2 regions of the Priestia sp. ST2 genome follow, and region 1 is predicted to be linked to the other one. Evidence: riboswitches for the same ligand, from Rfam matches in the RefSeq annotation. Region 1 holds a riboswitch; the other holds the start of a gene.

Region 1 (15,828 bases):
GTTCACTGATTATTCTTCCGCACTTAAAGCGCTTTATTTTTGATCGCCTTTAATTTTGTGAAACAGTTTATTCACCGTTTCAATTTCTTTATCTGTAAAGTGCTCAAAACGCTCAAGGAAATAGGCTCGTTTCTTCTCTTGAATAGCATTAAAAATATCCTGTCCTTCCTTGGTCAGTTCAATATCAATAATACGCCGATCGTTTTCAGACCGTTTGCGTGCAATGTAGCCTTTTGATAAAAGCAAGTCGGTTACCGCCGTAATGTGGCTTGCTGACACTTGAAGATACTTTGATAAATCAGTTGATCGCTGCCTGCCGGAATCAACCAGCATACGAAGCACCATAAATTCATTTGTTGATAGCTCTGAATTGTATACTTCATTAATTTCTTGGCGAAGCTGTCTGAACACAAAGCGAAACAGCGTCTCCATTTCTTGAACGAGCTCTTCTCTTTTTTTCACTTGTCACTCTCCTTAACGCTATCACATGATAACGAATATGTATTTACGAAAGTATTTCACTTTCTTAACTTAATTAGTTTTATCAAATTACTAAGCGTTTCGTCAACTATTATTGAGATTTTTTTCCACAAGTCTGTACGAATTGATGTATTTTTCATAAAATTCCATAAAAAAAGCGATTTACCGTTATGGTAAATCGCTGCTAATAGCTAAAAATACCGGTTAAAAAGCTTCTCCATCTCGGAACAGGCTTTTTACCTTTTAAGCTGTCTTCACTTTTTAACTGACTTTCAAGTTCCACTACTCGATTCTCTAATTTCGTAATAACTTTATTTAATCGATCGATTTCTGAACGATGCTCTAAAATTTGAAAAGTCACTACTTCTCCCGCTTTTTCTTCTGTACGCTTTTCATTTTCAATTAGCCTTAAAAAAAGCTGATCCAGCTGCTTTTGCATGTCTTGTGCACGTTCATCAGATATAACGACTTCCTCTTTTTCCACTACTTTTTCTACCACTTTGACGACGGCTTGACGATTGCGGTTTTTTTGAAAGTTTCTAAGTGCTTCAACATTTTCTTCTGTAAACTCACAGTGTCCCGATTCATTTCTCTCTAGCTCGATATCCGCCATTTTGACCCACTTTAATACCGTACTTGGATGTATTCCCAGCGCTTTTGCCACATCTACCGTTTTCATCGTCATGTTCCATCCCTCCATTTTTTTCATTTACTAGCCATTTCGAGAGAAATTTTTAAATCCCTTCATGCGTGACAAAACTAGTATGAATTCGTCAAAGAAAGTGGACGTTCAACAAATGAAGAAAATGATGTCATTATTACTTAGAAAAACTCGTACAATCCTTCTGCAAAATAACAAAATTCGTGCTGTGAAATCTGCTTGCCATATCCCTTAAAAAAAGACGCGCGCTCTTTATCTGTAAAAATTCCGTCTTCAAAGCGCACAGCAAGCGCCATATCATAACGAGCGTCTCCGCAGGTTCCTCCGCTCCAGTCAATAACAGCTGTTTGAACGAATTTGTAAGCACTAGGGCTTTGAAAGTCCGCCAGTGCCCGTATATTTTTTAATACATAATATTACCTATATAACCATTTTCTGTACTTTCCCCCTTTTGCTCTCTTTAAAACCTATCTCCCTTTAGCCGTATGAAGGATCCCAACATCCGATGTACACGATGTACACCCTTGCTTTGGAAACGTCACTTTTTCGATTTACTTTACATACTTTTTATCGAATGGGGAATTTCTTCTACTATAATAGGATGCAACTGTCTCACTCTCCTTTCTTCCTACATTCTCTTTTAATTGCTCTTTCCCTACACAAAAAGTTGAGACATAACGAAATCAATTCAATCTAGAGACAAACAAATGGGGTAAATGAGCTATTTATGAAGCGCTTGTTACCCCGCTGTTGATTTCCGTGCAAGACTTCGCTTTCCGCGGGCGGCCGGTGAGCCTCCTCGTCGCTTCCGCTCCTGTGGGATCTCACCTGTTCCGCTTTTCCTGCAGGAGTCTCCGTCTTTCCCTCCAATCAACAGCTAGAAGCAGCTAACTACATACTTGAAACCTACGTTCACCATTCCCATAAAAAAATCCGAACGATTACTCGTTCGAATCTTCCTTCAACTAACATACTTTTGTCCAGTCTCTTAACCTTTACCAAGCACCCAGCGGCTTTTGGTAAACATCGTATAACCAACCGCAAATAAAACAACCGTACAAACCGATAAGCTTCCTATTGTATAGGCAAGACTCTGCATGTCATAGACACCGTAGAGAAGCTGTTTCATAAGTGCAAATACGTTATAAATAGGAATTAAGAATCCGCTTGGCTGCAGTTCGTGTACGGATTTTCCCATCAGTAAAAAGTATGGAAGTATCGCTACCATCATAATCTGGGATGTGTAGCTTTGCGCTTCTTTAACCGAACTTGCTAAAAGGCTAAGAATACATAATACCATAGCTCCTAGAAGCGCTAGTAAAGTAAGACTAACTAAAAATGAGAAAATAAAGGTTGTAAAATGCCCCTTAAGCTGCAGTGCATTATTTAATACCGTTGTTAAATAACGCACAGACAAAACAAAGGCCAATGTCGACAAAAGACCGCTTATGATACCGAATGTAGAGATAGTCAGCCATTTCCCAACTAATAATTGAGTTCTTTTGACAGGAGACATCAATAAAGCTTCCATCGTCTTTCGTTCTTTTTCACCTGCAAAGATATCATTTGCAGAGGGAAGAATACCACCTAAAACGCCCATAATGATAATCATTGGGGCAAACATCGCAATCATAGTTAAAGAGCCGTCATCTTCCTTAGACTCTCCTTTTTCAACCACATTAAACGGAGCAATCATTTGACTATTGACATTTAATTGACCTAAGCGTTCGTTAACTATAGCTTCTCGATGTTTATTTAATATATTTTGTATATAATCCGCCGTAGCGCCTGAGTTCATACTGGACGAATCAATATAAACAGTAACTTTTGGCGATTTCATGTTACGCATTTCTGAAGAAAAATTACCTGGTATCTTTAACGCCGCTAACGCTTTCCCTTGTTCTACAGCGCTGAGTGGATTTTTACTTTCAATTACTTTAATGTTGTCATCGTTTTTTAACCAATCGATCACACTGGCATCAGAATTCTTTGTAACAGCTACAGACATAGAATCCGTTTGATCACTAGCCATCATTTTGTCGGCAAAAAAGATAATCCCTACATTTAATAAAATAGGAATCAACACACTAAAGATAATCGTCTTTCGATCTCGCAAACAATCAATTAACTCTTTTTTATAAATATGCCAAATCATATTAAGCCCCCCTCACGATACGCGACATAAAGATATAGTTTAAATCTGTGCTTTCTTCTTCTTTATAAAGCTGTTCATTTGTTCCTTGATAAATCATTTTTCCTTTATGAATCATGATGATAGACTGACACAGCATCTCCACTTCTTCCATAATGTGACTGGAAAAAATAATCGTTTTTCCTTCTCTTTGCAGACTTTTAATAAGCTCACGAAACATGTTTGCTGATGTAATGTCTAATCCTGTAGTCGGCTCATCAAATAGGATAACGTCCGGGTTATGAAGAATAGTTCGTGCAATGGCTACTTTTTGACGCATTCCTTTTGAAAAGCCTCCGACGCGGCGATCCAAGTAGTCTTTCATTCCAAAACGTTTGGCCAGTTCCTCAATCCTTATCTTTGTTTCATGTTTGCTCATGCCATAAAACTTAGCAAAATAAGCTAAGTTTTCACGAGCGGTCAAACGGTCGTATAAGCCTGTTTCACCGCCAAAAAGCACGCCAATTCTTTGTTTTATTTTATCCGGCTGTTTATGAATGTTAATTCCGTGAATGAACATATTACCTTCCGATGGTTCAAGTACAGTCGACAGCATACGTAAAAGAGTTGTTTTCCCCGCACCATTTTCACCTAATAGCCCTACAATTTCTCCTTGTGAGATGGTTACATGAATATCTTGAACAGCTGCAATTGTTTGCTTTTTTTCTTTAAAATATTTCGTAACACCTTTGATTTCAATCATATCCGCTCTCCCCTTTTACTGTGATTGACTATATCTTAGCTTATTTTTCATACAGCATCTTCCATCTTGTCATAAAGAGGGTTTTTTATGTCGTGAAACGTCCTTTCCACCTTGTAAATCATGGTAAAATAGTGTGGTAATATCCAATAGAATGAAACAAAGAGGGTTTTTATTTATGAAAGTAGGATTAGTGGACGATCATTCATATGATTTAGAGAAATTGAGGATTTCTTTAGAAAGAGAAGATGATATAGACATCCTTTTTTCGACTAGCAGCGCGGAGGAAGCTTATAACGAAATTAAAAAAAATGAAATTGATTTATTAATTACAGATATTGAAATGCCAAAGCTATCAGGTTATGAGCTTGCAGACTTTATCAATGCTTACGCACTTGATATTCAAGTCATCTTTGTCACTGGGCACAGCGGCTTTGCCGTTCATGCATTTGAACTCAACGTTTTAGACTACATTATGAAGCCTTATTCTAAAGAGCGTCTGTTAAAAGGCATTCAGCGTTTTCATCAAAAAAAACAATCAACTGACACAAGAGATAAGCTTATTTTAAAACAAAAAACCGAAATGCAAGTGCTGAACAAACAAGATATTATATTTGCAGAACGAACAGGTCGCTCTACCACAATCATAACGACAAATGGAGAATTTAGTACCTATCAATCATTAAACGAAATTGAAAAAGAATTAACAGCGAGTCATTTTCTAAGGTCTCATCGAGCTTTTATTATCAACATTTCCTATATTCAAAATTTCTCCCTGTATACTAAGCACTCCTACTCAGTGATGTTTCAAAGCACCGAAAAAACAGCTTTAATCACGAAAACAAATTTAGACATCTTGCAAAAAGAATACTTTTAAAGGAGGGACTATCTAAAATGAAACTATTTTACACACTAGTTTTACTAACTGTTTTCGTGCTCCTCTTTTTTAAAGACCTGCCTGTTAGTTTACATCTCCTACTTAGTTCTTTTATAATTGGTTCATTTTTTATATGGAGAAAGAAATATCAAACGGCTCCTTCACTAACTATAAAAAAAGCAATCGTACTGACGTCTTTTTTCCTGCTTTTATTTAGCCTATCTTCACCTTTTAGCATTGCCCTAACCGTTATCGCAATGATTGGTTACATGACCGACATGTTTTTCTCTTATCAACAATACATATTCGTAGCCAACCGGGAAAGCAGTGCTTCACGTGAAATTCAAAAAAACAATGAGCTTTTTCAAGCGTTAAGGGCTGAAAGACATGATTTTATTAAACATGTCAGTGCCGTATCCTATCTTCTAGAAACAAATCAAAGACAGCAGGCACAAGAGTATATTCAAGATTACGTTGAAGCTTTGAATGATACCCATTCATATATTCAAGGTGAACATTCGCACGTTGCTTCTGTTGTACATCAAAGCAAGAATCAAGCACATACGTGGGGAATACATATGAATGTTCAATTAGATTCACCGTTATCACAGCTGCCTTTAAAGCACCTTGACCAAATGAATCTCATCATGAATTTACTGCATAATGCTTTAGAAGCCGCTCATTCTTCTGAGAAAAAAGAGATAACCGTTTCGAGTATGATCCGAAGCGGCATTTACATTTTAGAAGTCAGCAATTCTACCGCTCCTTTATCACGAGAGCGTCAAGATCACTTGTTTACTTCTTTTCATGTTACAGAAAAGAAAGAACGCCACGAAGGCCTTGGCACGTGGATCATTTCTGAACTTGTTTCCAACTACCACGGACGCTTGGAATATACGTATCACGATTTAACTCTTTCCATTAAAATAAAATTTCCAATAGTCGTTTCCTCAAAACAAGTAACATAGCCGCCGCAGCCCAAGCGGCTTTTTTTCGTATGAGCCTCTTCTATACGCACACACTATAAAAAGCACCGAAAAAAAGAAATATTTCACACTTGTTTTAGCTCTTTTATCGTCACTTTTTTAGTTTTTGATTTTTTATATGCAAATCTATTGCATTTCAAGTAAAAAACGAATATTATATATCATGTTGCTTTTAATGTTCGTTATTTTTGGAGGTTACTTATGTTTAAGTTAAAAGAATATAACACGGATGCTAAAACGGAGATTTTAGCTGGTATTACAACGTTTTTAACCATGATTTATATCGTCATTGTGAACCCAGTTATTTTGTCCAGCGCCGGCGTTCCTTTTGATCAAGTTTTTACAGCTACTATTATTTCAGCGGTCGTAGCTACGCTATGGATGGCTCTTGCAGCTAACTATCCAATCGCTATTGCTCCCGGTATGGGAATGAATGCATACTTTGCTGCTTTAGTTGTTGGTTCAAATGGAAGTATCGACTATGCTACTGCTTTTTCAGCTGTATTCGTAGCGGGTATTATTTTTATCATCCTATCGTTAACATCGTTTCGTGAAAAATTAATTGAAGCTATTCCAAGCAATTTAAAGCACGCGATTAGTGCTGGTATCGGTTTATTTATTGCTTTTATCGGGCTTCGTTCAGCCGGTATTATTGTTGCAAATAAGTCAAATTTAATTGGACTTGGCGATTTGCAGTCTGAAAAAGTAGTTTTAACACTGATTGGACTTGCGATTACAATCATTTTATATACGCTAAATGTAAACGGCGCTTTATTCTTCGGTATGATTATTACGGGGTTAATTGCTTTCTTTAGAGGACAGCTTTCATTTGATAAAGGTTTGTTTGCTTCTCCTCACCTTCCAGACGGCTTAATGATTTCAAACCCTTTTGCTGCTTTTGGAGATGTTATTCATCATGATCTGTACACAGTTGTTTTTTCTTTCTTACTTGTTACAATTTTTGATACAACAGGTACAATGGTAGGAGTAGCTCAACAGGCCGGTCTTATGAAAGGTAATAAGATGCCTCGCGTACGTCAAGCATTGCTTGCTGACTCATTTGGTACAACGATTGGAGCTTTATTTGGTACAAGCCCAACAACGGCTTACGTTGAATCTTCATCTGGTGTAGCAGCAGGCGGACGTACAGGTCTAACAGGTGTGACGGTAGCCATTTTATTTATTGTTGCAGCGTTCTTTAGTCCGGTTGTAAGCTCGGTTTCTGGCGTAGCAGCTATTACTTCACCTGCATTAATTATTGTCGGAAGCTTGATGATGGGTGCTGTAGCTAAAATTAATTGGAATGACTTTGATGAAGCGTTCCCTGCCTTTTTAGTTGTTCTAGCGATGCCTCTTACATCAAGTATTGCAACAGGAATTGCGCTAGGCTTCATTTCTTATCCGTTAATGAAGCTGGTAAAAGGAAAAGGCAAACAAGTCCATCCGCTTGTGTATGTCTTTGCTGTTTTATTTCTCTATCAGCTCATCTTTTTACCGCATTAAAAAGGCTTGGAGATTCGTCTCCAAGCTTTTTTTATTGAAAGTGATTGTTATTTTCTTTTGTTTGATAAAGATAATTTTCCACATAGATTTGTTCTGCATCAGAAGCATTCTTTATTCCTTCTTCTGGATCTAATTCGATACTTCTCTTCTTAGCTATATAATCCACTAGCGCCCCAAACCCTAAAAGACCGCCTATGATCCCAGCAAATACAATCCATATTGGCAATCGCTTCACGTCCCTTTTCTTTTAATTGTATCATCCTCAGCAAAACAGGTAAATATTAACATAGTTATCCATTTGTAAATAAAACGCTTTTTACCAAATATACGTAAAAAACTTCTTTGTATTTGGTATACTAAACTCACGGCATGTTCTACAGAGAAAGGGGCTTAATTGCATATGAACAAACAGCTTGGAACGTTAATGTTTGTTATTTTTATGGTATTTGTCGGCTTTGGAGTGATCATCCCCATCGTACCTGAAGTTATTCGTGCCACGGGTGCAAGCACGGTCAATTTAGGAATACTAATGGCTAGCTATTCGATCGCATCTTTTATTACCGCACCTTTTTGGGGGAAGCTTTCCGATATAAAAGGCCGGCGTCCCATCTTACTTTGGGGCTTACTCGGCTTTAGCGCAAGCTTTTTTCTTTTTTCGGTGGCAGAAAACTCTCTGACTTTAATGTATACGTCGCGCATCATCGGAGGTTTGTTCGCAGGAGCTGTTATTCCTTGTGCTTTTGCATATGCTTCTGATAGTACAGATGAAGAAAACCGAACGAAAGCAATGGGACTGTTAGGAATGTCGATTGGCTTAGGCTTTATTTTTGGACCGGCATTAGGCGGCGTCCTTTCATCTTTCGGCTTGTTTGTTCCCTTCGTTATCTCTGGTATCTTGTCACTGATTATGACAGCGTTCTCATTCTTTACGTTAAAAGAATCTTTACGAAAAGAATCTGTTGATAAAGTACAGACATCGAGATGGCATGACTTCACGTCAGATTTTCAAGGAGCTATGAAGTATTTATATGTTCTTTCATTTTTAGCCACTTTTACGCTCGCTGGTTTAGAAGCTACTTTTCAATTTTTTCAAATAGCGAAAATTAATGCTACTCCTACGACAATCGGATGGATGTTTATGGCGAGCGGTTTAACTCAAGCGCTGATTCAAGGCGGTGTGCTGCAGCGATTTAAAAAAGGAAATGAAAAAAAGCTGATGGCCATTGGCTTATTGGTTTCAGCAATAGGATTTACGTCTATTTTGTTATCTTCTAGTGCCGTTAATGCTACCTTATTTTTGTGCATATTTACAGCAGGAAATGCCCTTATTCGTCCTTGTGTCCTCTCATTAATTACAATGAGAACCAAAGTAGGATATGGCTCTGCTTCGGGGCTAACCGCCTCAATGGATAGCTTAGGGCGTATTTTTGGTCCTCTGCTTGGTGCATTTGCCTTTAAACTCAATATGACGCTGCCCTTTATTATCGGAGCTGTTGTCACTTTAGCTGCTTTACTGCTGATTCAGCGTCATACAGTTCTAGATTATTCTGAGCAAACACTCTCATCGTAGAGGCCGGGACAACATTATTTTAGTCGAAAGAAGATCCGAACGGTGAATCGAGATTCTTGATGGAGAATCCAGCGCGTTCGGATTTTTTTATTGTTATGAGTATTCTAGCTGTGTTGATTGGAGAGCAAGACGGAGACTGCTGAGGAATAGAGGAAGAGATGAGACCCGGCAGGAGCGCAAGCGACGAGAAGGCTCAGCGGCCGCCCGCGGAAAGCGAAGTCTTGCACGGAAATCAACAGTCGATTCCTACTAGCTCATGTAGCTCATTTGTTGGTCTTTAGATTAATTTAGCGATGGATCAATCTCTTTTCATCGTTACTAACACAAGGTTATCAGCAGCTGCAGTGTGTTTTATAATTGAAAACTGATGCGCTTTGTACAGCTTAATCGCAGGTGTATTTTTTTCGGCTGTAGACACCATACATTCACATTCAGAATATCTTTGAAGTACATGTGTTAAAAGACGGCTTCCGATTCCTTTTCGAAAGTAACGAGGACGCACAACGAGGCGGCAAATCGTTAATCGCTCATTTTCTTTTTCAAACGACAGCACTCCTGCTAGCTTACCTTCAATCATTTCTCCGATAAACACTTCCTTGCTTTTCATAATATCTTCTTTGCTTTCTGTAAGCTGAGGAATATCTGAAAAACCAATGAGCCTTGCTTCTTCTTGATAAGCTTCTACTTGCACAGCTACTATTTGAAGAGAAATATCCACTCTTTGATGTTCGAGGATTTGAAGCATGAAAACCACTCCATTTCTTTCACAAATTTAGACAAATTCCATGTTTTCACTATATCCAAACGCCTTCCTTGTACATATTGTATTATGTACCGAATTAGCCAGGAGGTGTTTATATGCATATCACTGCTGAAAGAATTAGAGAAGCAACAGAAGCGATTGCTTCTACTGAGCTTGAAACGTTTATGTACCAAGAGCCAACTGCTCTTCACAGACGCTCTCGTCGTCGTTCTACTCGCCGCACTACTCGTCGCACTACTCGCCGCACTACTCGCCGTTCTACTCGCCGCACTACTCGCCGTTCTACTCGCCGCACTACTCGCCGTTCTACTCGCCGTTCTACTCGCCGCACTACTCGCCGCACTACTCGCCGTTCTACTCGCCGTTCTACTCGTCGTTCTAGCCGTCGCCGCTGTCGCTGCGGTTCACCTTGCTGCTCATACCCATGGTTTAATAAATCATTTGGCTGCTGCTTTAAAGGGCATGGCTGTCGTCGCTAAATAAATCTAAAGCAAGTCGAGTTTAAAACATACGCGGCTTGCTTTTTTTAAGATTTTTATTTTACATAATCATTCGTTTTACTCTTCTTGAAAAGGAAAACAACGTATAATAATGGGAAAGAATCTCTCTTAAAAGGAGGCCTATCCATGCACTTATCTTTTGATCATCTTGTTCATTTTTCACCTGATCCTATTAAAGCTCAGAAAGAACTAAACGAATACGGAATAAATGTCATTAAAGGCGGCATCCATGAAAAATGGGGCACTTTTAACACGTTGGCTTATTTTAACCTCAGCTATATTGAATGGCTTGGGCTTAGAGATATCGCGTTAGCTCAAAACGTTACAGATAATGACCTTATTCAGCAGCTTGTTAACGAACATACACCGCTTGGTCATTTTGGCCGATTTGCACTTCGTACAGATGATATGGATTTGCTGATAAAAGAGCTGGAAAGCAAGAACGTCACTGTAAAAGGTCCTGTAGCGGGTTCTCGCCAAACCAATGATGGAGAAAGACTTCAATGGAAAATGTGTTTTATTGAAGCTGACCACGATTCCCTGCCTCTTCCTTTTTTTATTGAATGGGGTGAACCAGAAGAAAAACGCAAGCCAAAGCTAGCGGATCTTTCTTCCCACCAAGCTGGTCAGCTGCAGCTAAAAAATATTTACTGTGCTGTACATAACCTCGAAGAATCCATCAGCAAGTGGACGAAACTGCTGGACGTTCAGTCTGGCGAAAGCTACAAAGACTCTTTACTTGATGCACGTTGTCAAAAACTATATGTCAATGGAGGAAACCTTATTTTTTGCAGCGGAACACAAGGTGTTGTCCATGATACATTAAAAAAAGTTGGAGAACGTCCATTTTTGGTTGAATTGGATCACGCTCTAACACCGCAACAAATTAACGTACAAGGAGCTTCTTTTAAATTCAACAAATAAACATCAGCGGACGGATGTTTATTTGTGTGCTTCTTTTATAGCTTGATAAATGAAATGAGGCAAAATTTCAAAGGAATACTGAACGTCTAATCTTTCGGTCCATTGATGCGCATCTCTTCCCAGCGGTCCAATGTTCAGCACCGGCATCTTCAGCTCCTCTAGCTCTTCTAGCGGGATATGATACCCTTTATTCCATAGGGGCATATTGGCTACTAACGTGTTAAATGTATGAAGCGGATGCTGCAGGCTGGCATAGCTTAAATCCGAAATTCCGCCAAAATAACTTTGTTCAACTAGCTCCAATTGGAATTGCTCTTTGGCAGTTGCCCGTACGTTTGACAAAATCTCTTGTACAAACGGATCATCATGTGAACAAACGGCCGGATAAAAAGGCGGCGTAAAAAATAAGACCATCATCGGAGCTGCTTCTTTACATAAACCAGCTAAAGAGTTTACTAATTTAATGGTTTTATTTCTGTCATCCTCCTCTTGTGCCAAAAGTGCTGCTTCCATTTCGTGCACATATTTTTCTCCGTGCTGTTTGACTGCATGAGTATAAAGTTCTTCATACGTCCATACGTTCACGTCAAGAGATGAACCCTCCATTCCCTCAGCGTACTGCCTAGCGGCTTTATTATAATGTTTTTTTACATTTAAAGCTGCTTTTTCAGCCGATTTCAACAGCAGATCTGTTACTTCTTTAAGAGAGCGGTTTAACATAAATAAATTAAATAATACAACGGCAGAGTGCGGAACTTGAACTGAATACTCTTCTTTTAAATCTTTTTGTATCAGCACCGTAGGAGGTGGACTCGTTTCATCTCTTACTTTTTCGCAAAAATCAACGTTTAATTCTATTTCTTTTGTTAAATAAGAAGCTAGTAAATTAGCATTTAAACCAGCTAGCGGTTCCCCTACATGAGTTTCTTTTCCATAACACAAAAAGCTTGGCATGATTTTTCCAATCGATCCTGAGTACACATAGTTCGTTTGATCTCCAGGATAGCGGCTGAACACCGGTTCTGCATTTAGCATGAGAGAAAAATCCAGCTGATGTTTGCGGGCAAGTTCCAAAAGAACAGGCACTGCTTTTCTCATCCCAAGCGAATTTACTTCTTCATCCGGTACCGACAGCAGCAGGATGTTTCCGTCAAACTCTCCGTTGCATGCTCGTTCAACCATACTGATATGCAGGGCAATGCCTGCTTTCATGTCCATCGTTCCTCGTCCAAAAAGCCAGTCTCCTTTTATCATATCTTTTTGTACGTGCGCCGGAACTTGTTCCATATGGTTATAAAAAGTACGTGTTAATGTATCAGCGTGAAAAGCATCCTTTTTCCACTGTCCATAATCTTGTACATCCACTACATCGTAATGACTTACTAGTACAACTGTTTTGTTCGTATTTTTCCCTTGAACAAAAGCTGTAACAATCGATCGCCCGTCTCCTGTTGAATGAAGCTCGACTTGCTCATTTTTTTGAAAGTAAGGCAGCTTCAATAAATACGATGCTATCGATTCAGCCATTTCCACTTCTGCCATCGTTCCTGTCACGCTAGGTATAGAAACCAATTCGCTTACAAGTTTTTTTAACTGTTCTTTTGTTTGATACAAAGATGTTTTGTTCGACATACCCTTCATCTCTTTCCTTTTTCTAAATTTTCTATCAAACAAAACCATTCGTCAATCCCTTTGACAGAGACCCTTTCATCCTATCCCTATGTATCATAGTATGGCGCTGTCTTTACGCACATGATAAAAAAAGAGTGCGCGGCTAGGGATAGCACCGCACACTCTTTTTTACTTTTGGTCATCTTCTAAAAAGTCTAGGATACGATCAATAAGCTGTTCGCTTCCTGCATCGTTTCCGTGTTCAAGAGACATTTCCATTTCAATGCTCCTTTCATAAAATATTCTTGTTTTATAACATACCACAATTCATTTCGAATGTAACCTTTAATTTGTGTAAAAATTTCGACAATTTATGATTAATTTTAAAACCTAGCGAGTATTGATTATACCCACCAGATTCTTTGCTTGTCAAAAACCATGCTTTCTATTTAAAAACACTTAAAAAATAGAGGCGCGAGCAGACTTCTTCTATAAAAGACAGCCTACTCGCTCAAGCTTGGAACAGCATGATGAATAAATTTCTAGTTCATTTGCTTTTTGTATATCTTTAATATCTATGCCTACAGCATATGTACGAACATGGTTTTCGACCACAATTTCATAAAATGTTTCTAACTCACGATAAGCTACTTGATAATGCTTTCCTAATAATTTCACTGCTTCCTTTAATGCTTTCTCTCCTGTATGTGCTGCAACTGCTGTATGACTCATAAAACCCTCTCCTTTTAGAAAAATAAAAAAAACTCATTTTGCTTTGATGCAAAATGAGTTTTTCACCCGTTTTATCACCCAAAGCACATGCTTTGCTGGTAGGAGCACCTTACATTCGTAGGTTGCTGTGGAGTCAAAGAGCCAGATCTCTCGTCCACTCGTGATAACTTTTTAATTTAAAATTTATTTTATCAAACAATTCCATCCGCGTAAATAGAAAAATAAAAATATTTTAATTTTTTCGGTAATGGAATGAATTCAAAAAATGAAAGCTTAGATTAGCAAAATAAGAAGCTGCTACAAGTAATGCCTCTTCATTTAATGAAAAAGAAGGATGGTGCCATTCATATTCTCCAGCTGTACCCATCCATACAAAAAATCCTGGTACATGCTGCTGATATACGGCAAAATCTTCTCCTCCAGGCGATTGTTCAGCTTCTACGACTTGATAACTAAGATCCTCTGCCGCTTTAATAGCCAGTTTTTCCAGCTTATCATCATTGTTGACTACAGGAAGATATGGATACCATTTAACGTCTACTGAAGCCCCGAAAGCTGCGCCAATCCCTTCAGCAGTTCGTTTCATAAGAGCCGGTATTTTTTCTCTCGCTTCTTCTTGAAAGGTACGCACCGTTCCTTCAAGCGTTACTTTGTCAGGAATGACGTTCCACGAGCTCCCTCCGTGGATTTGAGTTATGCTGACAACAACATTTTGAAAGGGGCTGAGATTACGGCTGACAATGGTTTGTAAACTAGTAACAATTTGACCAGCAGCAGCAATCGGATCTATTGTTTTTTCAGGAATACCCGCGTGACCTCCTACTCCTTTGACGTCAATTTCAAAACGATCAACGCTTGCCATTAAAGGTCCCGGTTTGATCCCAATGGTTCCTACAGGAAGATCCGGTTTGTTATGCATCCCAAATATCGCTTCCACTCCTTCGAGCACACCTTTTTCAACTAGCATTTTTGCCCCTGAAGCCGTTTCTTCGGCTGGCTGAAAGATAAATCGAATCGTACCGCAAAGCTCCTGCTGACGCTCTTTAAGAAGGATAGCTGCTCCGATTATAGAAGCCGTATGAAAATCATGGCCGCACGCGTGCATAACACCGTTCACTTCAGAAGCAAATGGCAGATTGGTTTTTTCTTCAATTGGCAGCGCATCAATATCAGCTCGAATAGCGATAGTAGGTCCCGGCTTTCCTCCTACAATTTCTGCTACTGTCCCTACGTCTAATTGGAATGCATCCGCTATAGAAATATCATAGTGCCTTAACCACTTTTTAATACGTTTAGTTGTTTCATATTCTTTCATTGAAAGCTCTGGAAACCGGTGCAGCTCACGGCGTATGTCTATTAACTCATTTAGTAGTAATTGATCTGTCATATTTATCACTCTTTCACATTTCTTAATTTGGATCACTTCTCTATCTTTTACGACAAAGAGTGTACCTTATTGAATTTTTTATAAAGAAATACGGTCGTATAACCTTCTGCAAGGCGCTTTTCTTTAGCTTGAACATATCCTTTTCGTTCATACATCTCAACTAACCAAGGATGTTCTTTTGCTGTTCCTAAAGACACACCTGTTGATTTAAACATATTTTTTATTATCTCTTCCTCTACTAGATGCAGCAGCTTAGATCCAACGCCTTTCCTGGCAAACGACGGGTCTACTGCAAACCACCAAAGATGCGGAACAGCAAACGGACCTGGATGTTCTCCCCAAGGCATTCGTATAGACACAGTTGCAGCGATTCTTTTATCTTCTTCATATACATAGCAAAGGTTTTGAGAAATATTTTTCTTAACCAGGGCAAGATCAGCAGTAGCTGCTAAGAAAGGAATGCCTAGCTCTCGAATAGGCTTATATGCTTGTAGAGTTAAGTTCAATAAGTTATCTGCGTCGTCATTTGTTGCCAAACGGAATTCATTTTTCATCTCTTCGTCTCCTTATGCAGTGCTTAAATATTTTATTTAACTTATAAGTTTACTAAGAATTAAAAAAGACAGACTGCCGCCTTGCGTACTCACTATACAACTGCTTTTATAACGTGTCAATTCTATTTATCGTTTTCTATAAAGGGTATAAATAAAACAAAAGAGATTGAGACATAACTAAATCACTCCAAGCTGAAGACGAAGAAATGGGATACATGAGCTGGACTGTTTGTTACACCGCTGTCGATTTTCGTGCAAACCTTCGCTTTCCGCAGGCGGCAGCTAAGCCTCCTCGTCACTTATGCTCCTGGGTGGCTCACCTCTTCCCCTTTTCCCCCAGAAGTCTTCATCTTGCCCTCCAACCAGTAGCTAGAAGCACCTACATACAT
Region 2 (15,828 bases), 200 kb from region 1:
ATGGCTCAGTTCCACATTCAGGATTTGGTTTAGGCCTTGAGCGTACGGTAGCATGGATTAGCGGCGTAGAACACGTTCGTGAAACGATTCCATTCCCACGCTTATTAAACCGTCTATACCCGTAAGGAAGTGAAAAAAGTATTCTGACTCTTGTAGTCAGGATACTTTTTTAGCTTTTTTTATGAATTATAAAAAGAAAAGAAAAACGAGGCTTTTACTTATATCATAAGGAAACAAAGGCAAACATAGAAAAGAGCCTAACTTAAAAGGGAGTTGCAATTCTCGAAAAAATAAGTTAGTGTAATATTCTTGGAAGGAAGTCATCGTTCGTATATATTTTATATGTGCAGAGCAATGGTACGGTTTCAGCGGAAAGTTTTACATAGAAGCTTTTTTAGCTTCGAATAATTATTACTTTGACTATAAACTTCATGATATACTAACTACTGAGGTGTTCGGATATGAAAAAAGAAACGTTAATTGAATGGTTTGAACAAGGCACAGTTTCAATTCCGAAGCTGCTGTTTAATCACTATAGCGATTTGGGAATGAACGAAACGGAATTCATGACGTTAATGCATATTTATGTTTCCATTGAAGGCGGTGAAGGTTTCCCGACACCTAACGAATTGGCGGCAAAAATGAGTATTTCAAGTGCTGTCTGTATGGATACGCTGCGAGCATTAATTCAGCGCGGCTTTTTATCTATTGAGCAAGATCAACAGCAAAACGCCCTTATTTGTGAACGTTATTCATTAAAACCGCTTTGGGAAAAGCTTATTCATCATATGATGCAAGAAACAAGAGAAGTAGAAAAAAGTGAAGAAGAACAAGAAGAGCTTAATTTATATACAATGTTTGAAAAAGAGTTCGGCAGAGCATTGTCTCCGTTTGAATGCGAAACGCTAGCGATGTGGATTGATCAAGATCATCATGATCCCATTATTATTAAAGCGGCACTAAGAGAGTCGGTGATGTCTGGAAAATTAAACTTCCGGTATATTGATCGGATTTTATTTGAATGGAAGAAAAATGGTATTCAGACCATTGATCAAGCCCGCAAGCATAGCCAAAAATTTCGTCAAAATCAACAGCCCAAAAAACTATCTTCTGTTAACCCTTCTCAGTCTACATCAGCCATTCCTTTTTTTAACTGGCTAGAGCAATGACAGGATAAAAAGCTGCTTCAAGATCCAAGTAATTGAATCTTGAAGCAGCTTTTTTAAAAGAATATGGACAAAAGTAGCATTTGACAGGAACCCTATTGTAAAATAGGAGGGAACTACCTGTAAGGAGAAGGAGAACTAGTATGTTAACGTTAAAACAAATCAGACAGTGCCTAGATGCTATGGCGGAAATGTTTCCTGACGCCCACTGTGAGTTAAATCATCGGAATCCCTTTGATTTAGTCATTGCTGTGGCGCTATCTGCTCAGTGCACAGATGCTCTAGTCAACCGCGTAACAGCGGATTTATTCAAAAAATATCAAACGCCTGAAGACTATTTAGCCGTTTCGTTAGAAGAGCTGCAGCAAGATATTAGATCAATCGGCTTATATAGAAACAAAGCTAAAAATATTCAAAAGCTCTGCCGTATGCTCATTGATGAGTATGGAGGAGAAGTTCCAACAGATCGTGATGAGCTGACCAATCTTCCAGGAGTAGGGCGTAAGACGGCTAATGTTGTTGTATCCGTAGCTTTTGGAGTACCGTCAATAGCAGTAGATACGCATGTAGAACGTGTAAGTAAACGCCTTGGGATTTGCAGGTGGAAAGATTCTGTTTTGGAAGTAGAAAAAACGCTAATGAGAAAAGTTCCGAAAGATGAATGGTCAGTCACGCATCATCGACTTATCTTTTTTGGACGCTATCACTGTAAAGCACAGTCTCCTCAATGTCATGTCTGCCCGCTCCTTGATCTTTGCCGAGAAGGAAAGAAACGAATGAAAGGAAGAGAGAAGAAGACAGATGTTACCGATTGAAGTGCCGTCACATTTCATATGCGAACCATTCTATTCAAAAGAAGACCGGATTCTTGAAGTGGGTGGAAAAAATTATTTTGCTTATGATATTTTATACGATGTACATAAAGAAACGAAAACACCTTGGAGGGATGTTCAAAAGAACATACGGCCATTTTTTGAAAAGTGGGAAACTCAAAGGGAAGAACTGTATACGCTTTTTTCTCTGCGAAAAGCAAAAGAAGCAGCCCCTTGTATGAAACAAGCTGCTGCTATGTATATTAGTTTACTGTTTTGGATTAACGGACAGCCCGTTCGGCGTTTAAATCGGCTGCAAGAAGATATAGCGGACCTAACCTATAAGCCTATTAACTGTGCTGAGAGACTTATGTTTTTGCTGCAGCGAGTTTCTTCTTATCAAGCGTATATTCAGCTGACAGAGTTATTTAATGAGCTACGTAAGCAGTATGCAAAAATGCTTATTCTTCACAAGAAATAAAGCCCCTACACGTGTAGGGGCTTTTTACTGCTACGTTAATTTTCAGTTGTTGGCTCTTGCTGCGGTGTAGCAGGTGTTGACGGCGTCGATGGTGTAGCAGGGGTTGTTGGTGGTGTCTGACTTCCTGAGTCACTTCCACCGTTGTCTGCTGGAGGAGTTGTTGTGCCTCCGTTATTACTGTTGTTGCCGCTGTTACCATCGTTAGCATTGCCGCTATCATTATTGTTATTATTGTTATTATCGGTATTGCCGCTATTGTTACCGCCGTTATTGCTGCCATTATTGTTGTTTTGGTTATCATCCGGCTGAGTAGATGAATCGTCCCCTTGATCAGAGCCGTTGTTTTGATCAGTGTTGCTATTGTCTTCATTTTGATTATCGTCCGTTGTTCCGTCATCTTCAGGCTTAGTAGAATCATCTTCGGTAGCTTGATCTGATGAATCAGGGACTTTTACAGAAGAACTAGCGCTTTCGCCCGTATTTGTTGTTACGGTGAAACTATACGTTGCGCCTGGTGCTGGGTTGGAAATTGTTTTTCCACCGGCTCCTGCGCCAGATGCGAGTTGTTCAGAACCGTTAGGAGATGACATTGTGACTGTAAAGGTCGTATCACTGGCTGCGTTTGACGCTGACCAGTTAACTGAAATTGCTCCTCCGCTATACGAAGCAGTAATTTTTGGCTTCACATCTTTATTATCTTTTTTCTCTTTTTTGTCCTCTTTTTTATCTTCTTTCTTTTCTTCTTTTTCTTTTTCTTTCTTCACAAACGTTTGAGATACTTTTGTCGGTGCAGTACCGCGTACAAAGTATTCTTTAGTAATTAAGCTCGAAGGAGTAGAGCCGCTTGGGCGTTTTAAGTCTTTGCCCGTTGGTTTTTCCACGGAACGTTCAACTACGCTGTCCGGCTGCTTGAAACTTCCTTTAGGTTTGCCTTCAGAAATATGAGTAATAACATGCTTAAAGATATTTTTTGCCATGCCTGTTTCATTAGGACTTAAAATATAGCCGTCTTTAGCAGTTTCATAGCCTGTCCATACGGAAATCGTATAGTTTGGCGTAAACCCATTAAACCAAACGTCTTTTTCACCAGCGTCTGGAATGTTGTATCGTTTTTTCTCGTCAGCACTAAAGTTTGAAGTTCCGGTTTTACCCGCAATTTCTAATCCAGGTGTACGAACAGCACGAGCTGTACCATATGACTCGTTTACAACAGATTTCATCATGTCCGTCATCATAAATGCCGTGTAATCTTGCATTGCGCGTTTTGATTTTGGTGTTAAATCAATTTCTGTTCCATCTGGGAATTTTACCTTTGTCACTGTATGAGGTGCATTGTACATACCTTCATTTGCAAAAGCGCTATAGGCTCCAGCCATTTGTAGCGGTGTAACACCTGTACGGAAGCCTCCGATAGAATAAGATTCAGAATAAGCTTCGCCGTCTTCTTCGTCTAATTTTAGCCCAAGGCCCGTAGCAAACTCTTTTGCTTTGTCTGCCCCGGTTGCTTGAAACGCTTTTAAAGCAGGGATGTTCAGTGAGCGTCCTAAAGCTTCACGCGCTGAAACCCACCCTTTATAATTGCGTCCGAAATTTCGGATTGGCGTGCCGTTTGAATAATGATATTCTTCATCTTTTATCGGTTGTCCAGTGGACCACTTTAAGTTCTCAATCGCTGGGCCGTAATCTAAGATCGGTTTAATGGTTGAGCCGGGCTGGCGTCTCATATTTGTTGCAAAGTTTAAGCCGCCTGACACACGATTACGTCCGCCTCCAATTGCTTGAATACCGCCTGTTTCATTATCTACAACGACAAGACCTGCTTGGAATTTATCATTCGGGAAGTTGACTACTTTGTTATTCATCACATCATCCACATAGTCCTGAGCATTAGTGTCAAGCGTTGTATAAATTTCTAAGCCCGCAGAAAATGGATCTGCGTCTGTTTTCTTTTTTACTTCTTCGATTACTTGATCAATAAATACATCGTACTTAGATGTTGATTCAGTTTGTTTAGCTAAGTGAGCTTGTACATCTACTTGTTTTGCTTTGTCTGCCTCGGCTTGTGTAATAAAGCCGTTCTTAGCCATTAAGTTTAATACTGTGTTACGGCGTTTAGTAGCATTCTCTGGGTTTGTAACTGGGTTATAAGTAGTTGGCGCTTTTGGTAAGCCTGCCAACATAGCAGCTTCATCAAGAGTTAAATCTTTTACGCTTTTAACTCCGTAAAATTTCTCAGCTGCTCGTTCAATACCGTATACTTCACCTGATGCGAAATATATTTTGTTTAAATACATTTCAAGAATTTGTTGCTTGGAATATTTACGCTCAAGCTGGTAAGCTAACCACATTTCTTGTACTTTACGTTTAACCGTCTTCTTTGGTGATAAGAACGAATTCTTTACCACTTGCTGAGTAATCGTACTACCGCCCTCAGCACCGAAGCCGTTTTTAAAGTTCGCCATTAATGCTCCGCCAATTCGGTAAAAGTCGACGCCATGATGTTTATAAAAACGAACGTCTTCCGTAGCGATAAATGCGTTTTTGACGACTTGAGGGATTTCATCGTATTGCACATATGTACGTTTTTGAGCTCCAATTTCTTTTACAACTGTCTTTCCATCGTTTGCATATACTTTAGATGAAAAAGAGTTTTTTAATACCGAGTCATCAACTTTTGGAGCATCGCTTATCATAGCAAAAAAAGTTCCGACTCCGGCAATGAGCCCTATGATTCCTATCAGTAAAACTGCGGCAACAATTTTACGAAATAGGCCTCCTTTTTTCTTCTTTTTCGGTTTTCCTTGAGATTTACCTTCTGGTTTGTTGTCATTCAAAGCTCTTCGTCGTTCTTCACGAGAGCGATAATTATCTGACATAAAAACTCCTACCTTTCAACGCATTGTAAGAGAATGATTTCCGTAAACATATATATCATACTCTTAAAAGTATAATTTATCTATAGTTTTTATGTAATCGATTCTCGGATGGTAACCAAGTTCGATGAAATGTCCTTTTTTTTCAATATCTGCCTTAGGGATTGATTTTCGTCCATCTTTTTTCATGGCATCCCAATAAGGAAAAAGGAACTGTGCTTCGAACAAGTATATTTCTTGTAAAGTAGAGAACATTAATATAACGAAACAAATCCCGTTTTGTTTCACAATTTGCTTCATATGTTCAATTTGATGTTCATGAAAATTACGCAGCGGAAATGAGGTTTTATTTCTCGTTTCTTTTGCTTCAAAGTCAAGGTGTTTTCCTTTATAGACTCCATTATAGTCTGTAGTAGAAGCCTGTTTAAAATAAGCTTCTTTAATAACAGCGGCACTTCTCTTCGGATAGTCTACTTTTACAATTTGAACAGGGGTTGGTTTTTTGTGAACAATGGCTATTCCTTTTGAAACATAGTATTCGTTTGTTTCGTTTAAATCGTCCTCCAGCGTCATACCACGATTGCTATAGCTAGCTTCTAGCTTTTTAGGGGAAGGACTGCTGGTATTCAATGGCTTATAGGCCTTTCCGTTAGGATAGCGAATCATAACCATCACTCCTTTAGTGTAAATCTATTAAACAAACAAATTCTATTATACCAAATCCTACAAATAAAAATAGATGAAAGAAGATGAAGAGATGTCACTCAATAGTTCGGAACAAGCGCTGTTGACGGCGATTAAAAAAACCACAGACAAGCTGAATATTGATAATATATCAAGAACCCAGGCTTATGCAACTTTTTATCATAGATATCCTGAAGTAAAGTGGGCATTTCTCGCAAGTATGGTGTCACGAAACGCAGGATGGAATATGTGTGATTTGCAAGGGGAAAACATGAAAAAAGCGTTATCAAAGCAAACGCGCGATTTATTATTTTTGACGTATGAAAGAGCAAATTGGCTTATTTTTAAAGATGTCTTCCCGCAATTACTATTGTATGCTGTTTCACGTAAAAAACATGTCTCTTACGTTCATTTACTTCCCTATTTAAATGTTTCATCTTTTATCGAAGAGAAGTGGAGACAATTTATGCACAGACCTTGTGAACTGCAGCTTATTCATGCGTTAATTGTGAATGAGCAGCATGTTATTCAACAGCCCGTTATTGAACAGCCTTTTTATCAAGATAGAGTGTTTAAAAGTACGCTGTTTTTTTTTCAAGATATATTCCACTTTAGTTCCGTCCTTTTTCCTACTACAAAAGGGGAATTATACGGTTGTTCTGTTCATGATTTTACAAAAGTAAATAATCGGATTGATTTGGGGAAGAAATTAGCGGCTTTATTATTTCATGAAAAGTATTATCCCTTGTTTTATGAATTTTCTTTGAAAACAAAGCATACGGGTTCGAGATACGATTATGAGCAGTATTTTGTGAATAAAACCAGCTGCCGTACACCTGCTCTTCGAAAGGTGTATCCGGCTATTAGACATCATGAAAAGAAGAGAGAAGAGTGGTTTTTAACGAAAAAAGAGGAACAAAAGCTCATGAAAAAGCCGTCTTTTCCAAAGAAAGTTCATTTTACAAAGTGGTATCTTCAAAAGCAAAAGCAGCTGTATATATTAATGAAAGTAGCGCAAGTATTTAATGTAAATAAAAACGGTCACAAGTGACCGTTTTGTTCTTAAGTAGAAGGCTGGTTAGGACCGTTTAACTTTTTAGGATCACCGTAGGTTTTTGTTTCAGGCTTATTTTTAGGCTGTGATTTTTGCTGTTTGTTGGCCATATCTAGGCACCTCCTATCATGTTGTAATAAACGTTCAGCAGCGGAATGTATCTGCTTAGCTGAAATGTCTATACTAGTGTTTTCAATATGTTCACTTTCGATTCACCATAAATGAAAATGTCGAAAACATCTTTCTTTGACGAATAGAAACTAGTTTTGTCATGTGTGAAGGGACAATGAAGAAAAGAGAGAATACGTTATGCAAAGGAAAATTTGGAGGGATGGCGATGAAACAAAGTATGGTTAAAACAAGCGAAATGATGACTTTATTAGATAGCTTACTAGAGCAAGTAGATTTAGTGGATAAAACGATGTCTACATCTATAAATGAAGCATTTACACATTGTGAAGAAACATATATGGAACAAGTTCATCGCATTGACCAATCACTGCAAGAAATTGAAGTAGCTGTGTATGAAAGCATGCCTTCCGAAACAGAATGGAATAGAAGCCGAAGAGAAATGGTTCTTCATACAGTATAAAGACTGTTTATGTTACAATAGTCATCGTAGAGGTGACGAATAACGATGAATGAAGATGTGAAAAAAAGTACGGAGATCATGTTTCAATATAATGAAGTAGCTGTAGAACGATTAGCGTCTATTCAACAGGAAGAAAATTATGAAGTGAAATTTTTTGAAGAAGTAAAGCCTTATGGAGATATTTTCTTCAAAGAACTTGATGAATGGGCTAGTCTCGTAACGGAATGGCTGAAGAAAGAGCGACCAAAATATATTCATGTTAATCAAGTAGAGACGTTAAAAGAAAATTTACAAAACGTTGTACTACAGTCGTTTTATCCCGAGACGCGAGAAAAGCGATTTAAAAAGATGTATCACTCAAATAAGTATGTGCTCGAGTCGATATTGAATAATTAATCCCGGCCTTCCGTTGAGACTTATAAGGTGGGGATTTTCTATGTATGAGATTGTGACAAAAGTATTTTACACGAAATGAAAAACGAACTATCGATCAAAATTTTTGATTCGTAGTTCGTTTTTTTTTTGATGAGAAGCATAGGTTTCATTTGTTTTGTTCCTTCTAGCAGTTGATTGGAGAGCAAGGCGAAGACTCCTACTCCCGCGGAAAGCGAAGCCTTGCACGGAGATCAACTGCGGTGTCATAAGCGGTTCAGCTCATGTATCCCATTTGTTCGTCTCAAGATTGGATTCATTTTGTTATGTCCCAGCCTCTTTTTATCATATCAATCAAAAAAGTTAATCAAAATCTTTTTGAGATTGGATAGAAACAGCTGGGTGATCTTGTGAAGCGACTGTATCGATATGATAATCAACTTTTTCAGTATGTTTAGAAGCAACGGCGTTATTTGTTTTAGTTACTGCACTTTGGCCTTGCTTTTTATGATCAAAATGTTTTCCACGACTCATGAGATAGACCTCCTTTATTGAATACTACGTTAAAGCTTTTATAGTATAAACAAGTCAAAAAAGAAGTATGTGTCCACTTTATAGGAAACAAAGAAACCACCGATTTCTCGGTGGTAGTAAAAAAAATTAATCATCTTGTGCACTAAAATCGGGCTTAGTAGCTCCAATTTGTTCGAGTTCACGTACAGCGGCTTTGTAATTCATAGGAGTTAAAAAACCTTTTAAATATTGCTGCTGAGCAAAATCGAGTAATTCATTACTTGACTGCGGCTCATACTGTTTCACCGCAATAAAAGCTTCTTGAAGTTCGTTCACATACATGTAAATTCCCTCCTAATCCCCATTTGTGCCACTACGTATCGTAGTATCACTTGTTCTTATCGTACCATATATTTAAATAATCTCGTTTTTTTGAAAAATTTAAACTTTCGACAGAAACCTACATATTTTTGAATGTGTTTTCCAAAAGTACAAGTAGACGAACGTCACCTCTTATTTCTGCATACATACTATATATTATGTAATATTAAAAAGGAGGTATTGATTTTGCATGTATACAAGTAAGCATTATCCGTATTATGAGCAACATCAACCAGAACGTTTTGATTTAAGTCAGGTACATCCATTTCCGCAGTATCATCAGCAGCCATGGACGGAAGCTTATATGCCGCAACATCCGTACGCTCAGCAACAAATGCCTTTTGGTCCTCAGCAAATTCCCTACATGAACGGAATGTACCAGCAGCCCATGTACAATAATGCAGGTGCGCCTTTTAATCCATACCCTAAAGCTCAGCAACAAAAGCCTCAGCCTTCTCAATTTCAGTCATTAATGTCTCAGTTTAAATCGAGTGATGGCAATTACGATATGAACAAGATGATGAATACTGCGGGGCAGATGATGGGAGCCATGAACCAATTAACATCCCTAGTTAAAGGGTTTTCCGGGATTTTCAAAGTATAAGGACTAGAAGGTGTTTTCTAGTCCCTGCTTATTATTTTTTCTTTTGATTTTTCAAATAGGTTTCTCCAAGAAGTGTAAATACTTCATTGTAAGTTAATCCAGACTGAGCATTTAAACGTTTGACTTCTTCGACATCTGTTGTTGATGAAGTTGAAATTTGATGCTTGCTTTTTTTCATAAAACCTCTCCTTCTCTATGTAAAATGAATAACATCCCATCTTAGTATATTTCCAAATGTGCCCTACTATAAGTGGAAAAAAACGCCGAAGACACTCATGGTTCTTCGGCTTTTTTTTGCAATAAAGATGAGTGTTTAGAGAAATTAAGAGCGGCGTGAACGGCGAGCACGACGTGAACGACGAGAAGAACGACGTGAACGACGAGTAGAACGACGAGAGCGGCGAGTAGAACGGCGTGAACGACGAGTAGAACGACGAGAGCGGCGAGTAGAACGACGTGAACGACGAGAGCGGCGAGTAGAACGGCGAGTAGAACGGCGAGTAGAACGGCGAGTAGAACGGCGAGTAGAACGGCGAGTAGAACGGCGAGTAGAACGACGAGTAGAACGACGAGAGCGGCCAGTGCTACGAGAAGAGCGACGCGGCTTTGTTAGTGGACCGGCAGTTGGCTCTTGAAACATAAAAGATTTCAGTTCTGTACATTCCAGGGCTTCAGCAGCCTCTTTAATTTTTTCAGGTGTAATATGCAATACAAAAACCTCCTTGTCAATTGGACTAGGTCTTGCATTAATAGAATACGCACTGATGCTTGTCCTTGATATGAGTCAAAAGTGGAGTTTGCGCAAATAGTTGATGAGGTGGGGTATCATGGAGAATTTACCCTTCATATACTTTAATAATTGAAGAAAGGTGGTCGAATAATGAAGCAAAAAGAAATCCCTCAATACGCTCTGTTTGTGAATGTAAAAGATTTAAAGGAAATGCAAAGAGATATTTGGTCAGAAGAAGCGGTTCAGGCAACGATGAAGTTTAACAAAAAACGCTACGATATTGATTTGCTGCTAAGAGGCTCCCACATTCGGAAGATGAAAAAAAAGTCATATTATATTGAATTTTATTCTCCAAAAATATTTCAGCGAGCCAAAGAAATACACCTAAACGCTGAATACAAAGATCCATCGCTTATGCGCAACAAATTGTCCCTCGATTTTTTCTCTTCTTTAGACGTTTTATCTCCTCATTCTCAGTTTGTCACTCTTAAGATTAATGGGAAAAATGAAGGAATATATCTTCAACTCGAATCGGTAGATGAACTATTTTTGAAAAAAAGAAATTTAGCGGATGGATCCATATTTTATGCAGTGGACGGAGATGCTAATTTTTCTTTGATGAGCGATTTGGATAAAAGGCCGAAAACAACTTTGTTATCTGGATATGAAGAAAAAGCAGTGAAAGAAGGGGATGAGGAAAAATTAGAAAAGTTTATATTTAATCTTAATACGTGGACAAATACGGAATTCGAACAGAATATTGAGAAGTACCTGAACGTCGACCGCTACTTATCTTGGTTAGTCGGTATTATTTGTATGCAGAATTACGACGGTTTTGTCCATAACTATGCCCTCTATCTAAATCATGAAAGCGGGCGCTTTGAACTGATTCCATGGGATTATGATGCAACTTGGGGAAGAGATGTAAATGGAAAAGTAATGGAAGGAGACTATGTCCGCGCACAAGGATTTAATACGCTTACAGCTCGCTTACTGGCCGTGAACAGCATTAAAAAGCGGTATATTCAAAAAATGAACAATGTTCTAAATAATCAATTTACAATAGAATACATGAAACCAATCATTTATCAACTGCATGAGTATATTGCTCCTTATGTATTAAAAGATCCTTACGTAAAAGATAACTTGGAACAATTTCACAAAGAACCGGAATTTATGCTGTCTTTTATAAAAGAACGAACAGCATATATTGAAAATAACCTTTTGACTCTTTAAAAAGAGGTAGATTTATAGGCAATTTATAGGCAACAGTGGATTTTGTTAATAATAGGCAAATGCAGGAAATCAATAGCTGTACATGATACGTATATATACAGTATGAATGACCAATAAGGATAACTAATAAGGAGGAAAAACAATGAGTAACTATTACTATGGCCAAGAACAAGGGCAAAATCAAAATCCACGCCAAAAATCAAGCCAAAAACGCAGCCGAAATATACAAATGCCTGATAAAGGCTATTCTTCTCACTTCAAACCCCTAAAAGGAAGAGTGGTGACCGTTTATCGTGGAGGACCTGAATCTAAAACAGGTTATTTGGTTGACGTGCAATCAGATTATTTAATCTTAGCAGTGGAAAGCAACAATAATAACAATAATGGTGAAAATAACAACCAAAACAACCAAAACAACCAAAACAACCAAAATAATAATCAACAAGAATATACACTTGTATATTATCACTTAGCGCATGTAAAAAGTATCACTGAAGATACTATGTCAAATTCGGCACAAACGTTTACTGGAATTAGCGCAGAATTAGAATTATATCGAGGAAAAACTTTTGCTACAACTTTATCATTGATGAAAACTAAATATGTGCAGGTTAACCAAGGTGGACCTGAGAAAAAAGCAGGTCAGCTTCTTGATGTCTTAGGTTCATTTGAATCTGCTTATATAGTATTACTCACAGAGGACGACGGTGTCGTCTATATTAATACTGAACACGTTAAGAGTGTGAGTGAATATCAAAACAACAACGGAGATCAAACTAGTCAATCTGCAAATGAACTCTTAGTGAGCCAAGAACCAGAATATATGAAATCCAAAAGCTTTAACGATCTTTTTGCCCACCTTTCTCATAAATGGGTATCAATCAATAATGGAGGACCTGAAGCTGTAGAGGGCGTGTTAGTACAAAGCCGAAATGGTACATTTACACTTGTGCAGAATAATCAAGTATTACGCTTACAGCCAAGACACGTTAAAACCATTTGTGTGGGAGCAAAAGGGGCTTTTAAGCAAAACGATAACAATCAAAATAATGAAGAAACAGAAGAAAATGGAGAGGCTGAAGCTGCGAAGTCTACAGAAGAACGTACAGGAAGCCGTACGGGAGAACGTACAGGACGCCGCACGGGTGGACGCACAGACGATCGCTCGGGAGGACGCCGCACGGGTGGACGCACAGACGATCGCTCGGGAGGACGCCGTACGGGTGGACGCACAGACGATCGCTCTCGAGGACGCCGTACGGGTTCACGCTCTTCAGCACCGGCCGAGAAAGTTATTAAAACGAAAAATTATCGTTGGAAAGCATGATGAAATGGAACATAAAAGGTGCTTATAAAGCACCTTTTCTAACATATAGAAAAAAGGAGGAGAATGAGTATGAGTATGAATCATTATATCAATAAAATTGTGGAGTTGGATATTTCAGGTAAAACGAGATTTGTTGGCAGACTTATTGATCTTGGATTAGATATTATGGTTTTGTATAATGGACATGATTATTTGTATATTCCTCTTTTACACATGCATCGTTTGCGGGAAGTATCCGAAGAAGACTATACGGTTTTACGTGAAATAGAAGAGAATTTGATAGAAGAAAGTCAGCGGATTTCTTATCGTAATATTTTACAGCAGGCAAAAGGGAAATTTATTGAAATTTATGTAACGGGAGGGAAATCATTGCATGGCTATATCACAAGCGTGCTGAATGATTATCTTGTGTTTTATTCTCCAGTGTATAAAAATGTCTTTGTTTCTCTGCATCATTTGAAATGGCTTACCCCTTACAGTAATGAGTTAACCCCTTATTCTTTAAGTGACAAAGAGCTCCCCGTAAGGCCCGCCTCTGCACCTTTTGTCAGAAACTTTGAAGAGCAGCTTAAAAAATATGAAAATCAGCTGGTCGTATTAGATTTAGGGGATCAATCAGAAAAGATTGGCGTACTTAAAGAAGTTTCTAATAATATTGTTGAACTAATTACGGCAAATGGAGAAAGTATGTATTGGAAGTTAGCTCACGTAAAATCTGTACACTTGCCTTAAAAAAAGAGACCTCGCTTTCGTCTCTTTTTTTATGTGTTTATCAGGACAAGTATATTGAATAAACAAATGAGACGATTTAAATTTTTTAGAAAATTATGTTGACAATATAGAAAATCTTTATTAAAGTTATTAACAACAAACGTTAACCACCAACAATTATATAGAACTCTTATCCAGAGTGGCGGAGGGACTGGCCCTGCGATGCCCGGCAACCATCAAATGAAACATTCATTTGAACGGTGCTAATTCCTGTGGAACATCAGTATTGTTCTAACAGATGAGAGAAATCGTGTATAAACGAACACTCTTCCATCTGTGAAGAGTGTTTTTTATTTTGAGTTAAGGAGAGAAATAGATGAAAATTGAAACTTTATTAGTTCGTTCAGGAGTAGGTCGTGACCCTTCAACAGGTTCTATTACAACCCCTATTTACCAAGCATCAACATTTGCTCATCCTGCTTTAGGGCAAAGTACAGGATTTGACTATGCACGTACGGCAAATCCTACTCGTACAGCATTAGAAGAAGCAATTGCTGCTTTGGAAAAAGGAGAAGTAGGAGTAGCATTCGCTTCAGGAATGGCGGGTGTAATGGCAGTTTTAGCACTATTTAAAAACGGAGATCATTTAATTGTATCAGAGGATTTATACGGAGGAACGTACCGAGTACTAAATGAAATTTTTTCAGAGCAAGGAATTACTGTTTCGTACGTCAACACAGCCCATCTCGAACAAGTAAAAGATGCGCTTCGTCCCAATACGAAAGCTTTATTTATTGAAACACCTACGAATCCAATGATGCACGTGACTGATTTGCCAGAAGCAATTGCGTTAGCTAAACAGCATGATTTGCTTACCATCGTTGACAATACCTTCATGTCCCCTTATTATCAGCGTCCTTTAGAGCTTGGAGCAGATATTGTGATACATAGTGCAAGCAAATACATTGGGGGTCATAATGATGTAGTTGCTGGTCTTGTAGTCGCTCGATGTAGTAGCTTAGGAGAGAAAATTCGTTTTTATCAAAATGCAGCTGGGGCAATCTTAGGTCCACAGGATAGCTGGCTGTTATTACGTGGTGTTAAAACGCTAGCGCTTCGTATGGAAAAGCATAATGAAAATGCACTGAAAATTGCAAATTGGCTTACTGCTCATGATCTCGTGGAAAAAGTGTATTACCCTGGTCTTGAAACACATCCAGGCTATGAAATCATGAAGAAACAAGCAACTGGATTTGGAGGCATGATTTCTTTTGCTGTCTCACACCCTGACATCGTGTCAGTACTTTTAGAAAATGTCAAAGTTATTACATTTGCAGAAAGCTTAGGAGGCGTGGAAAGTTTAATGACATTCCCAGCTCGTCAAACACATGCTGATATTCCGGAAGAAATTCGAAATCGTGTCGGAGTAACAAACTGTTTACTGCGGTTATCAGTTGGAATTGAGCACGCAGATGATTTAATTAAAGATTTGAAGGAGGCATTTGATGCATACCAACAATAATAAACATAGATTTGGTACGAACTTAATTCATGCAAATACAGGAATTGACGGTCATTTTGGAGCGGTTAACGTACCTATTTATCAGGTATCTACATTTAACCAAGAAGATGAGACGAACAACGGCCGCTATGACTATTCTCGTTCAGGAAATCCAACTCGTGAGGCTTTAGAAAACACCATTGCTCAGCTAGAAAATGGATACGCTGGTTTTGCTTTTTCATCAGGTATGGCTGCTATCTCATCGGTGTTATCTATTTTTGAATCAGGGGATGAAATTTTAGTTTCACATGATACGTACGGCGGGACATATCGTGTATTAACACGATTATTTTCAAAGTTTGGTATCAAAACAACTTTTGTTGATACAACGAAGGTTGAGAAAGTAGAAGAAGCTATCACAAAAGATACGAAGGCTATTTATATCGAAAGCCCTTCAAATCCATTTTTACAGGTAACGGATATTAAAGCAGTAGCAAGTTTGGCGAAGGAGCGCAACCTCCTTACAATTGTGGATAACACGTTTTTAACACCTTATCTACAGCAGCCGATTGACCTTGGTGTAAATATTGTGATTCATAGTGCTACAAAATATCTCAGCGGTCACAGTGACGTCATTGGCGGTCTAGTTGTGGTAAGCGATGAAAAGCTAGCAGAAGAAGTAAAGTTTGTACAAAATGCTTTTGGTGCTATCTTAGGACCGCAGGATTGTTTTTTACTGCTTCGAGGAATTAAGACATTAAAAGTTCGTTTAGATCAGCAGTTAAAAACAG

The links. Region 1 has a riboswitch for S-adenosylmethionine ahead of AC0KUU_RS14300 (hypothetical protein). Riboswitches for the same ligand answer to the same signal wherever they lie in the genome.
Region 2: it holds a riboswitch for S-adenosylmethionine, as region 1 does, so the genes downstream of both, AC0KUU_RS13220 (trans-sulfuration enzyme family protein) here and AC0KUU_RS14300 (hypothetical protein) in region 1, are expected to answer to the same signal.

What each region holds. Positions count from the first base shown of each region.
Region 1 covers NZ_JBVVNT010000003.1:342,949-358,776, forward strand. Annotated here, with positions in the region: gene AC0KUU_RS14225 (MarR family winged helix-turn-helix transcriptional regulator) at 34-462, opposite strand; gene AC0KUU_RS14230 (MerR family transcriptional regulator) at 665-1,165, opposite strand; gene AC0KUU_RS14235 (hypothetical protein) at 1,303-1,437, opposite strand; gene AC0KUU_RS14240 (hypothetical protein) at 1,881-2,015, opposite strand; gene AC0KUU_RS14245 (ABC transporter permease) at 2,130-3,296, opposite strand; gene AC0KUU_RS14250 (ABC transporter ATP-binding protein) at 3,298-4,035, opposite strand; gene AC0KUU_RS14255 (LytR/AlgR family response regulator transcription factor) at 4,211-4,909, shown strand; gene AC0KUU_RS14260 (sensor histidine kinase) at 4,927-5,877, shown strand; gene AC0KUU_RS14265 (NCS2 family permease) at 6,097-7,398, shown strand; gene AC0KUU_RS14270 (hypothetical protein) at 7,430-7,624, opposite strand; gene AC0KUU_RS14275 (MFS transporter) at 7,799-8,968, shown strand; gene AC0KUU_RS14280 (GNAT family N-acetyltransferase) at 9,267-9,713, opposite strand; gene AC0KUU_RS14285 (CotG/ExsB N-terminal domain-containing protein) at 9,827-10,210, shown strand; gene AC0KUU_RS14290 (VOC family protein) at 10,358-11,155, shown strand; gene AC0KUU_RS14295 (M20/M25/M40 family metallo-hydrolase) at 11,174-12,787, opposite strand; gene AC0KUU_RS14300 (hypothetical protein) at 13,256-13,498, opposite strand; SAM riboswitch class I at 13,567-13,668, opposite strand; gene AC0KUU_RS14305 (amidohydrolase) at 13,731-14,885, opposite strand; gene AC0KUU_RS14310 (GNAT family N-acetyltransferase) at 14,933-15,439, opposite strand.
Region 2 covers NZ_JBVVNT010000003.1:144,360-160,187, reverse strand. Annotated here, with positions in the region: gene asnS (asparagine--tRNA ligase) at 1-125, shown strand, start outside; gene AC0KUU_RS13305 (DnaD domain-containing protein) at 462-1,169, shown strand; gene nth (endonuclease III) at 1,310-1,981, shown strand; gene AC0KUU_RS13295 (YpoC family protein) at 1,968-2,459, shown strand; gene AC0KUU_RS13290 (transglycosylase domain-containing protein) at 2,495-5,335, opposite strand; gene recU (Holliday junction resolvase RecU) at 5,399-5,998, opposite strand; gene AC0KUU_RS13280 (DUF2515 family protein) at 6,072-7,067, shown strand; gene AC0KUU_RS13275 (hypothetical protein) at 7,079-7,180, opposite strand; gene AC0KUU_RS13270 (hypothetical protein) at 7,408-7,662, shown strand; gene AC0KUU_RS13265 (YppE family protein) at 7,708-8,058, shown strand; gene AC0KUU_RS13260 (hypothetical protein) at 8,398-8,568, opposite strand; gene AC0KUU_RS13255 (YppF family protein) at 8,695-8,889, opposite strand; gene AC0KUU_RS13250 (YppG family protein) at 9,119-9,532, shown strand; gene AC0KUU_RS13245 (hypothetical protein) at 9,564-9,710, opposite strand; gene AC0KUU_RS13240 (CotG/ExsB N-terminal domain-containing protein) at 9,855-10,241, opposite strand; gene AC0KUU_RS13235 (CotH kinase family protein) at 10,413-11,498, shown strand; gene AC0KUU_RS13230 (spore coat protein) at 11,728-12,825, shown strand; gene AC0KUU_RS13225 (hypothetical protein) at 12,895-13,557, shown strand; SAM riboswitch class I at 13,724-13,841, shown strand; gene AC0KUU_RS13220 (trans-sulfuration enzyme family protein) at 13,913-15,058, shown strand; gene AC0KUU_RS13215 (trans-sulfuration enzyme family protein) at 15,042-15,828, shown strand, end outside.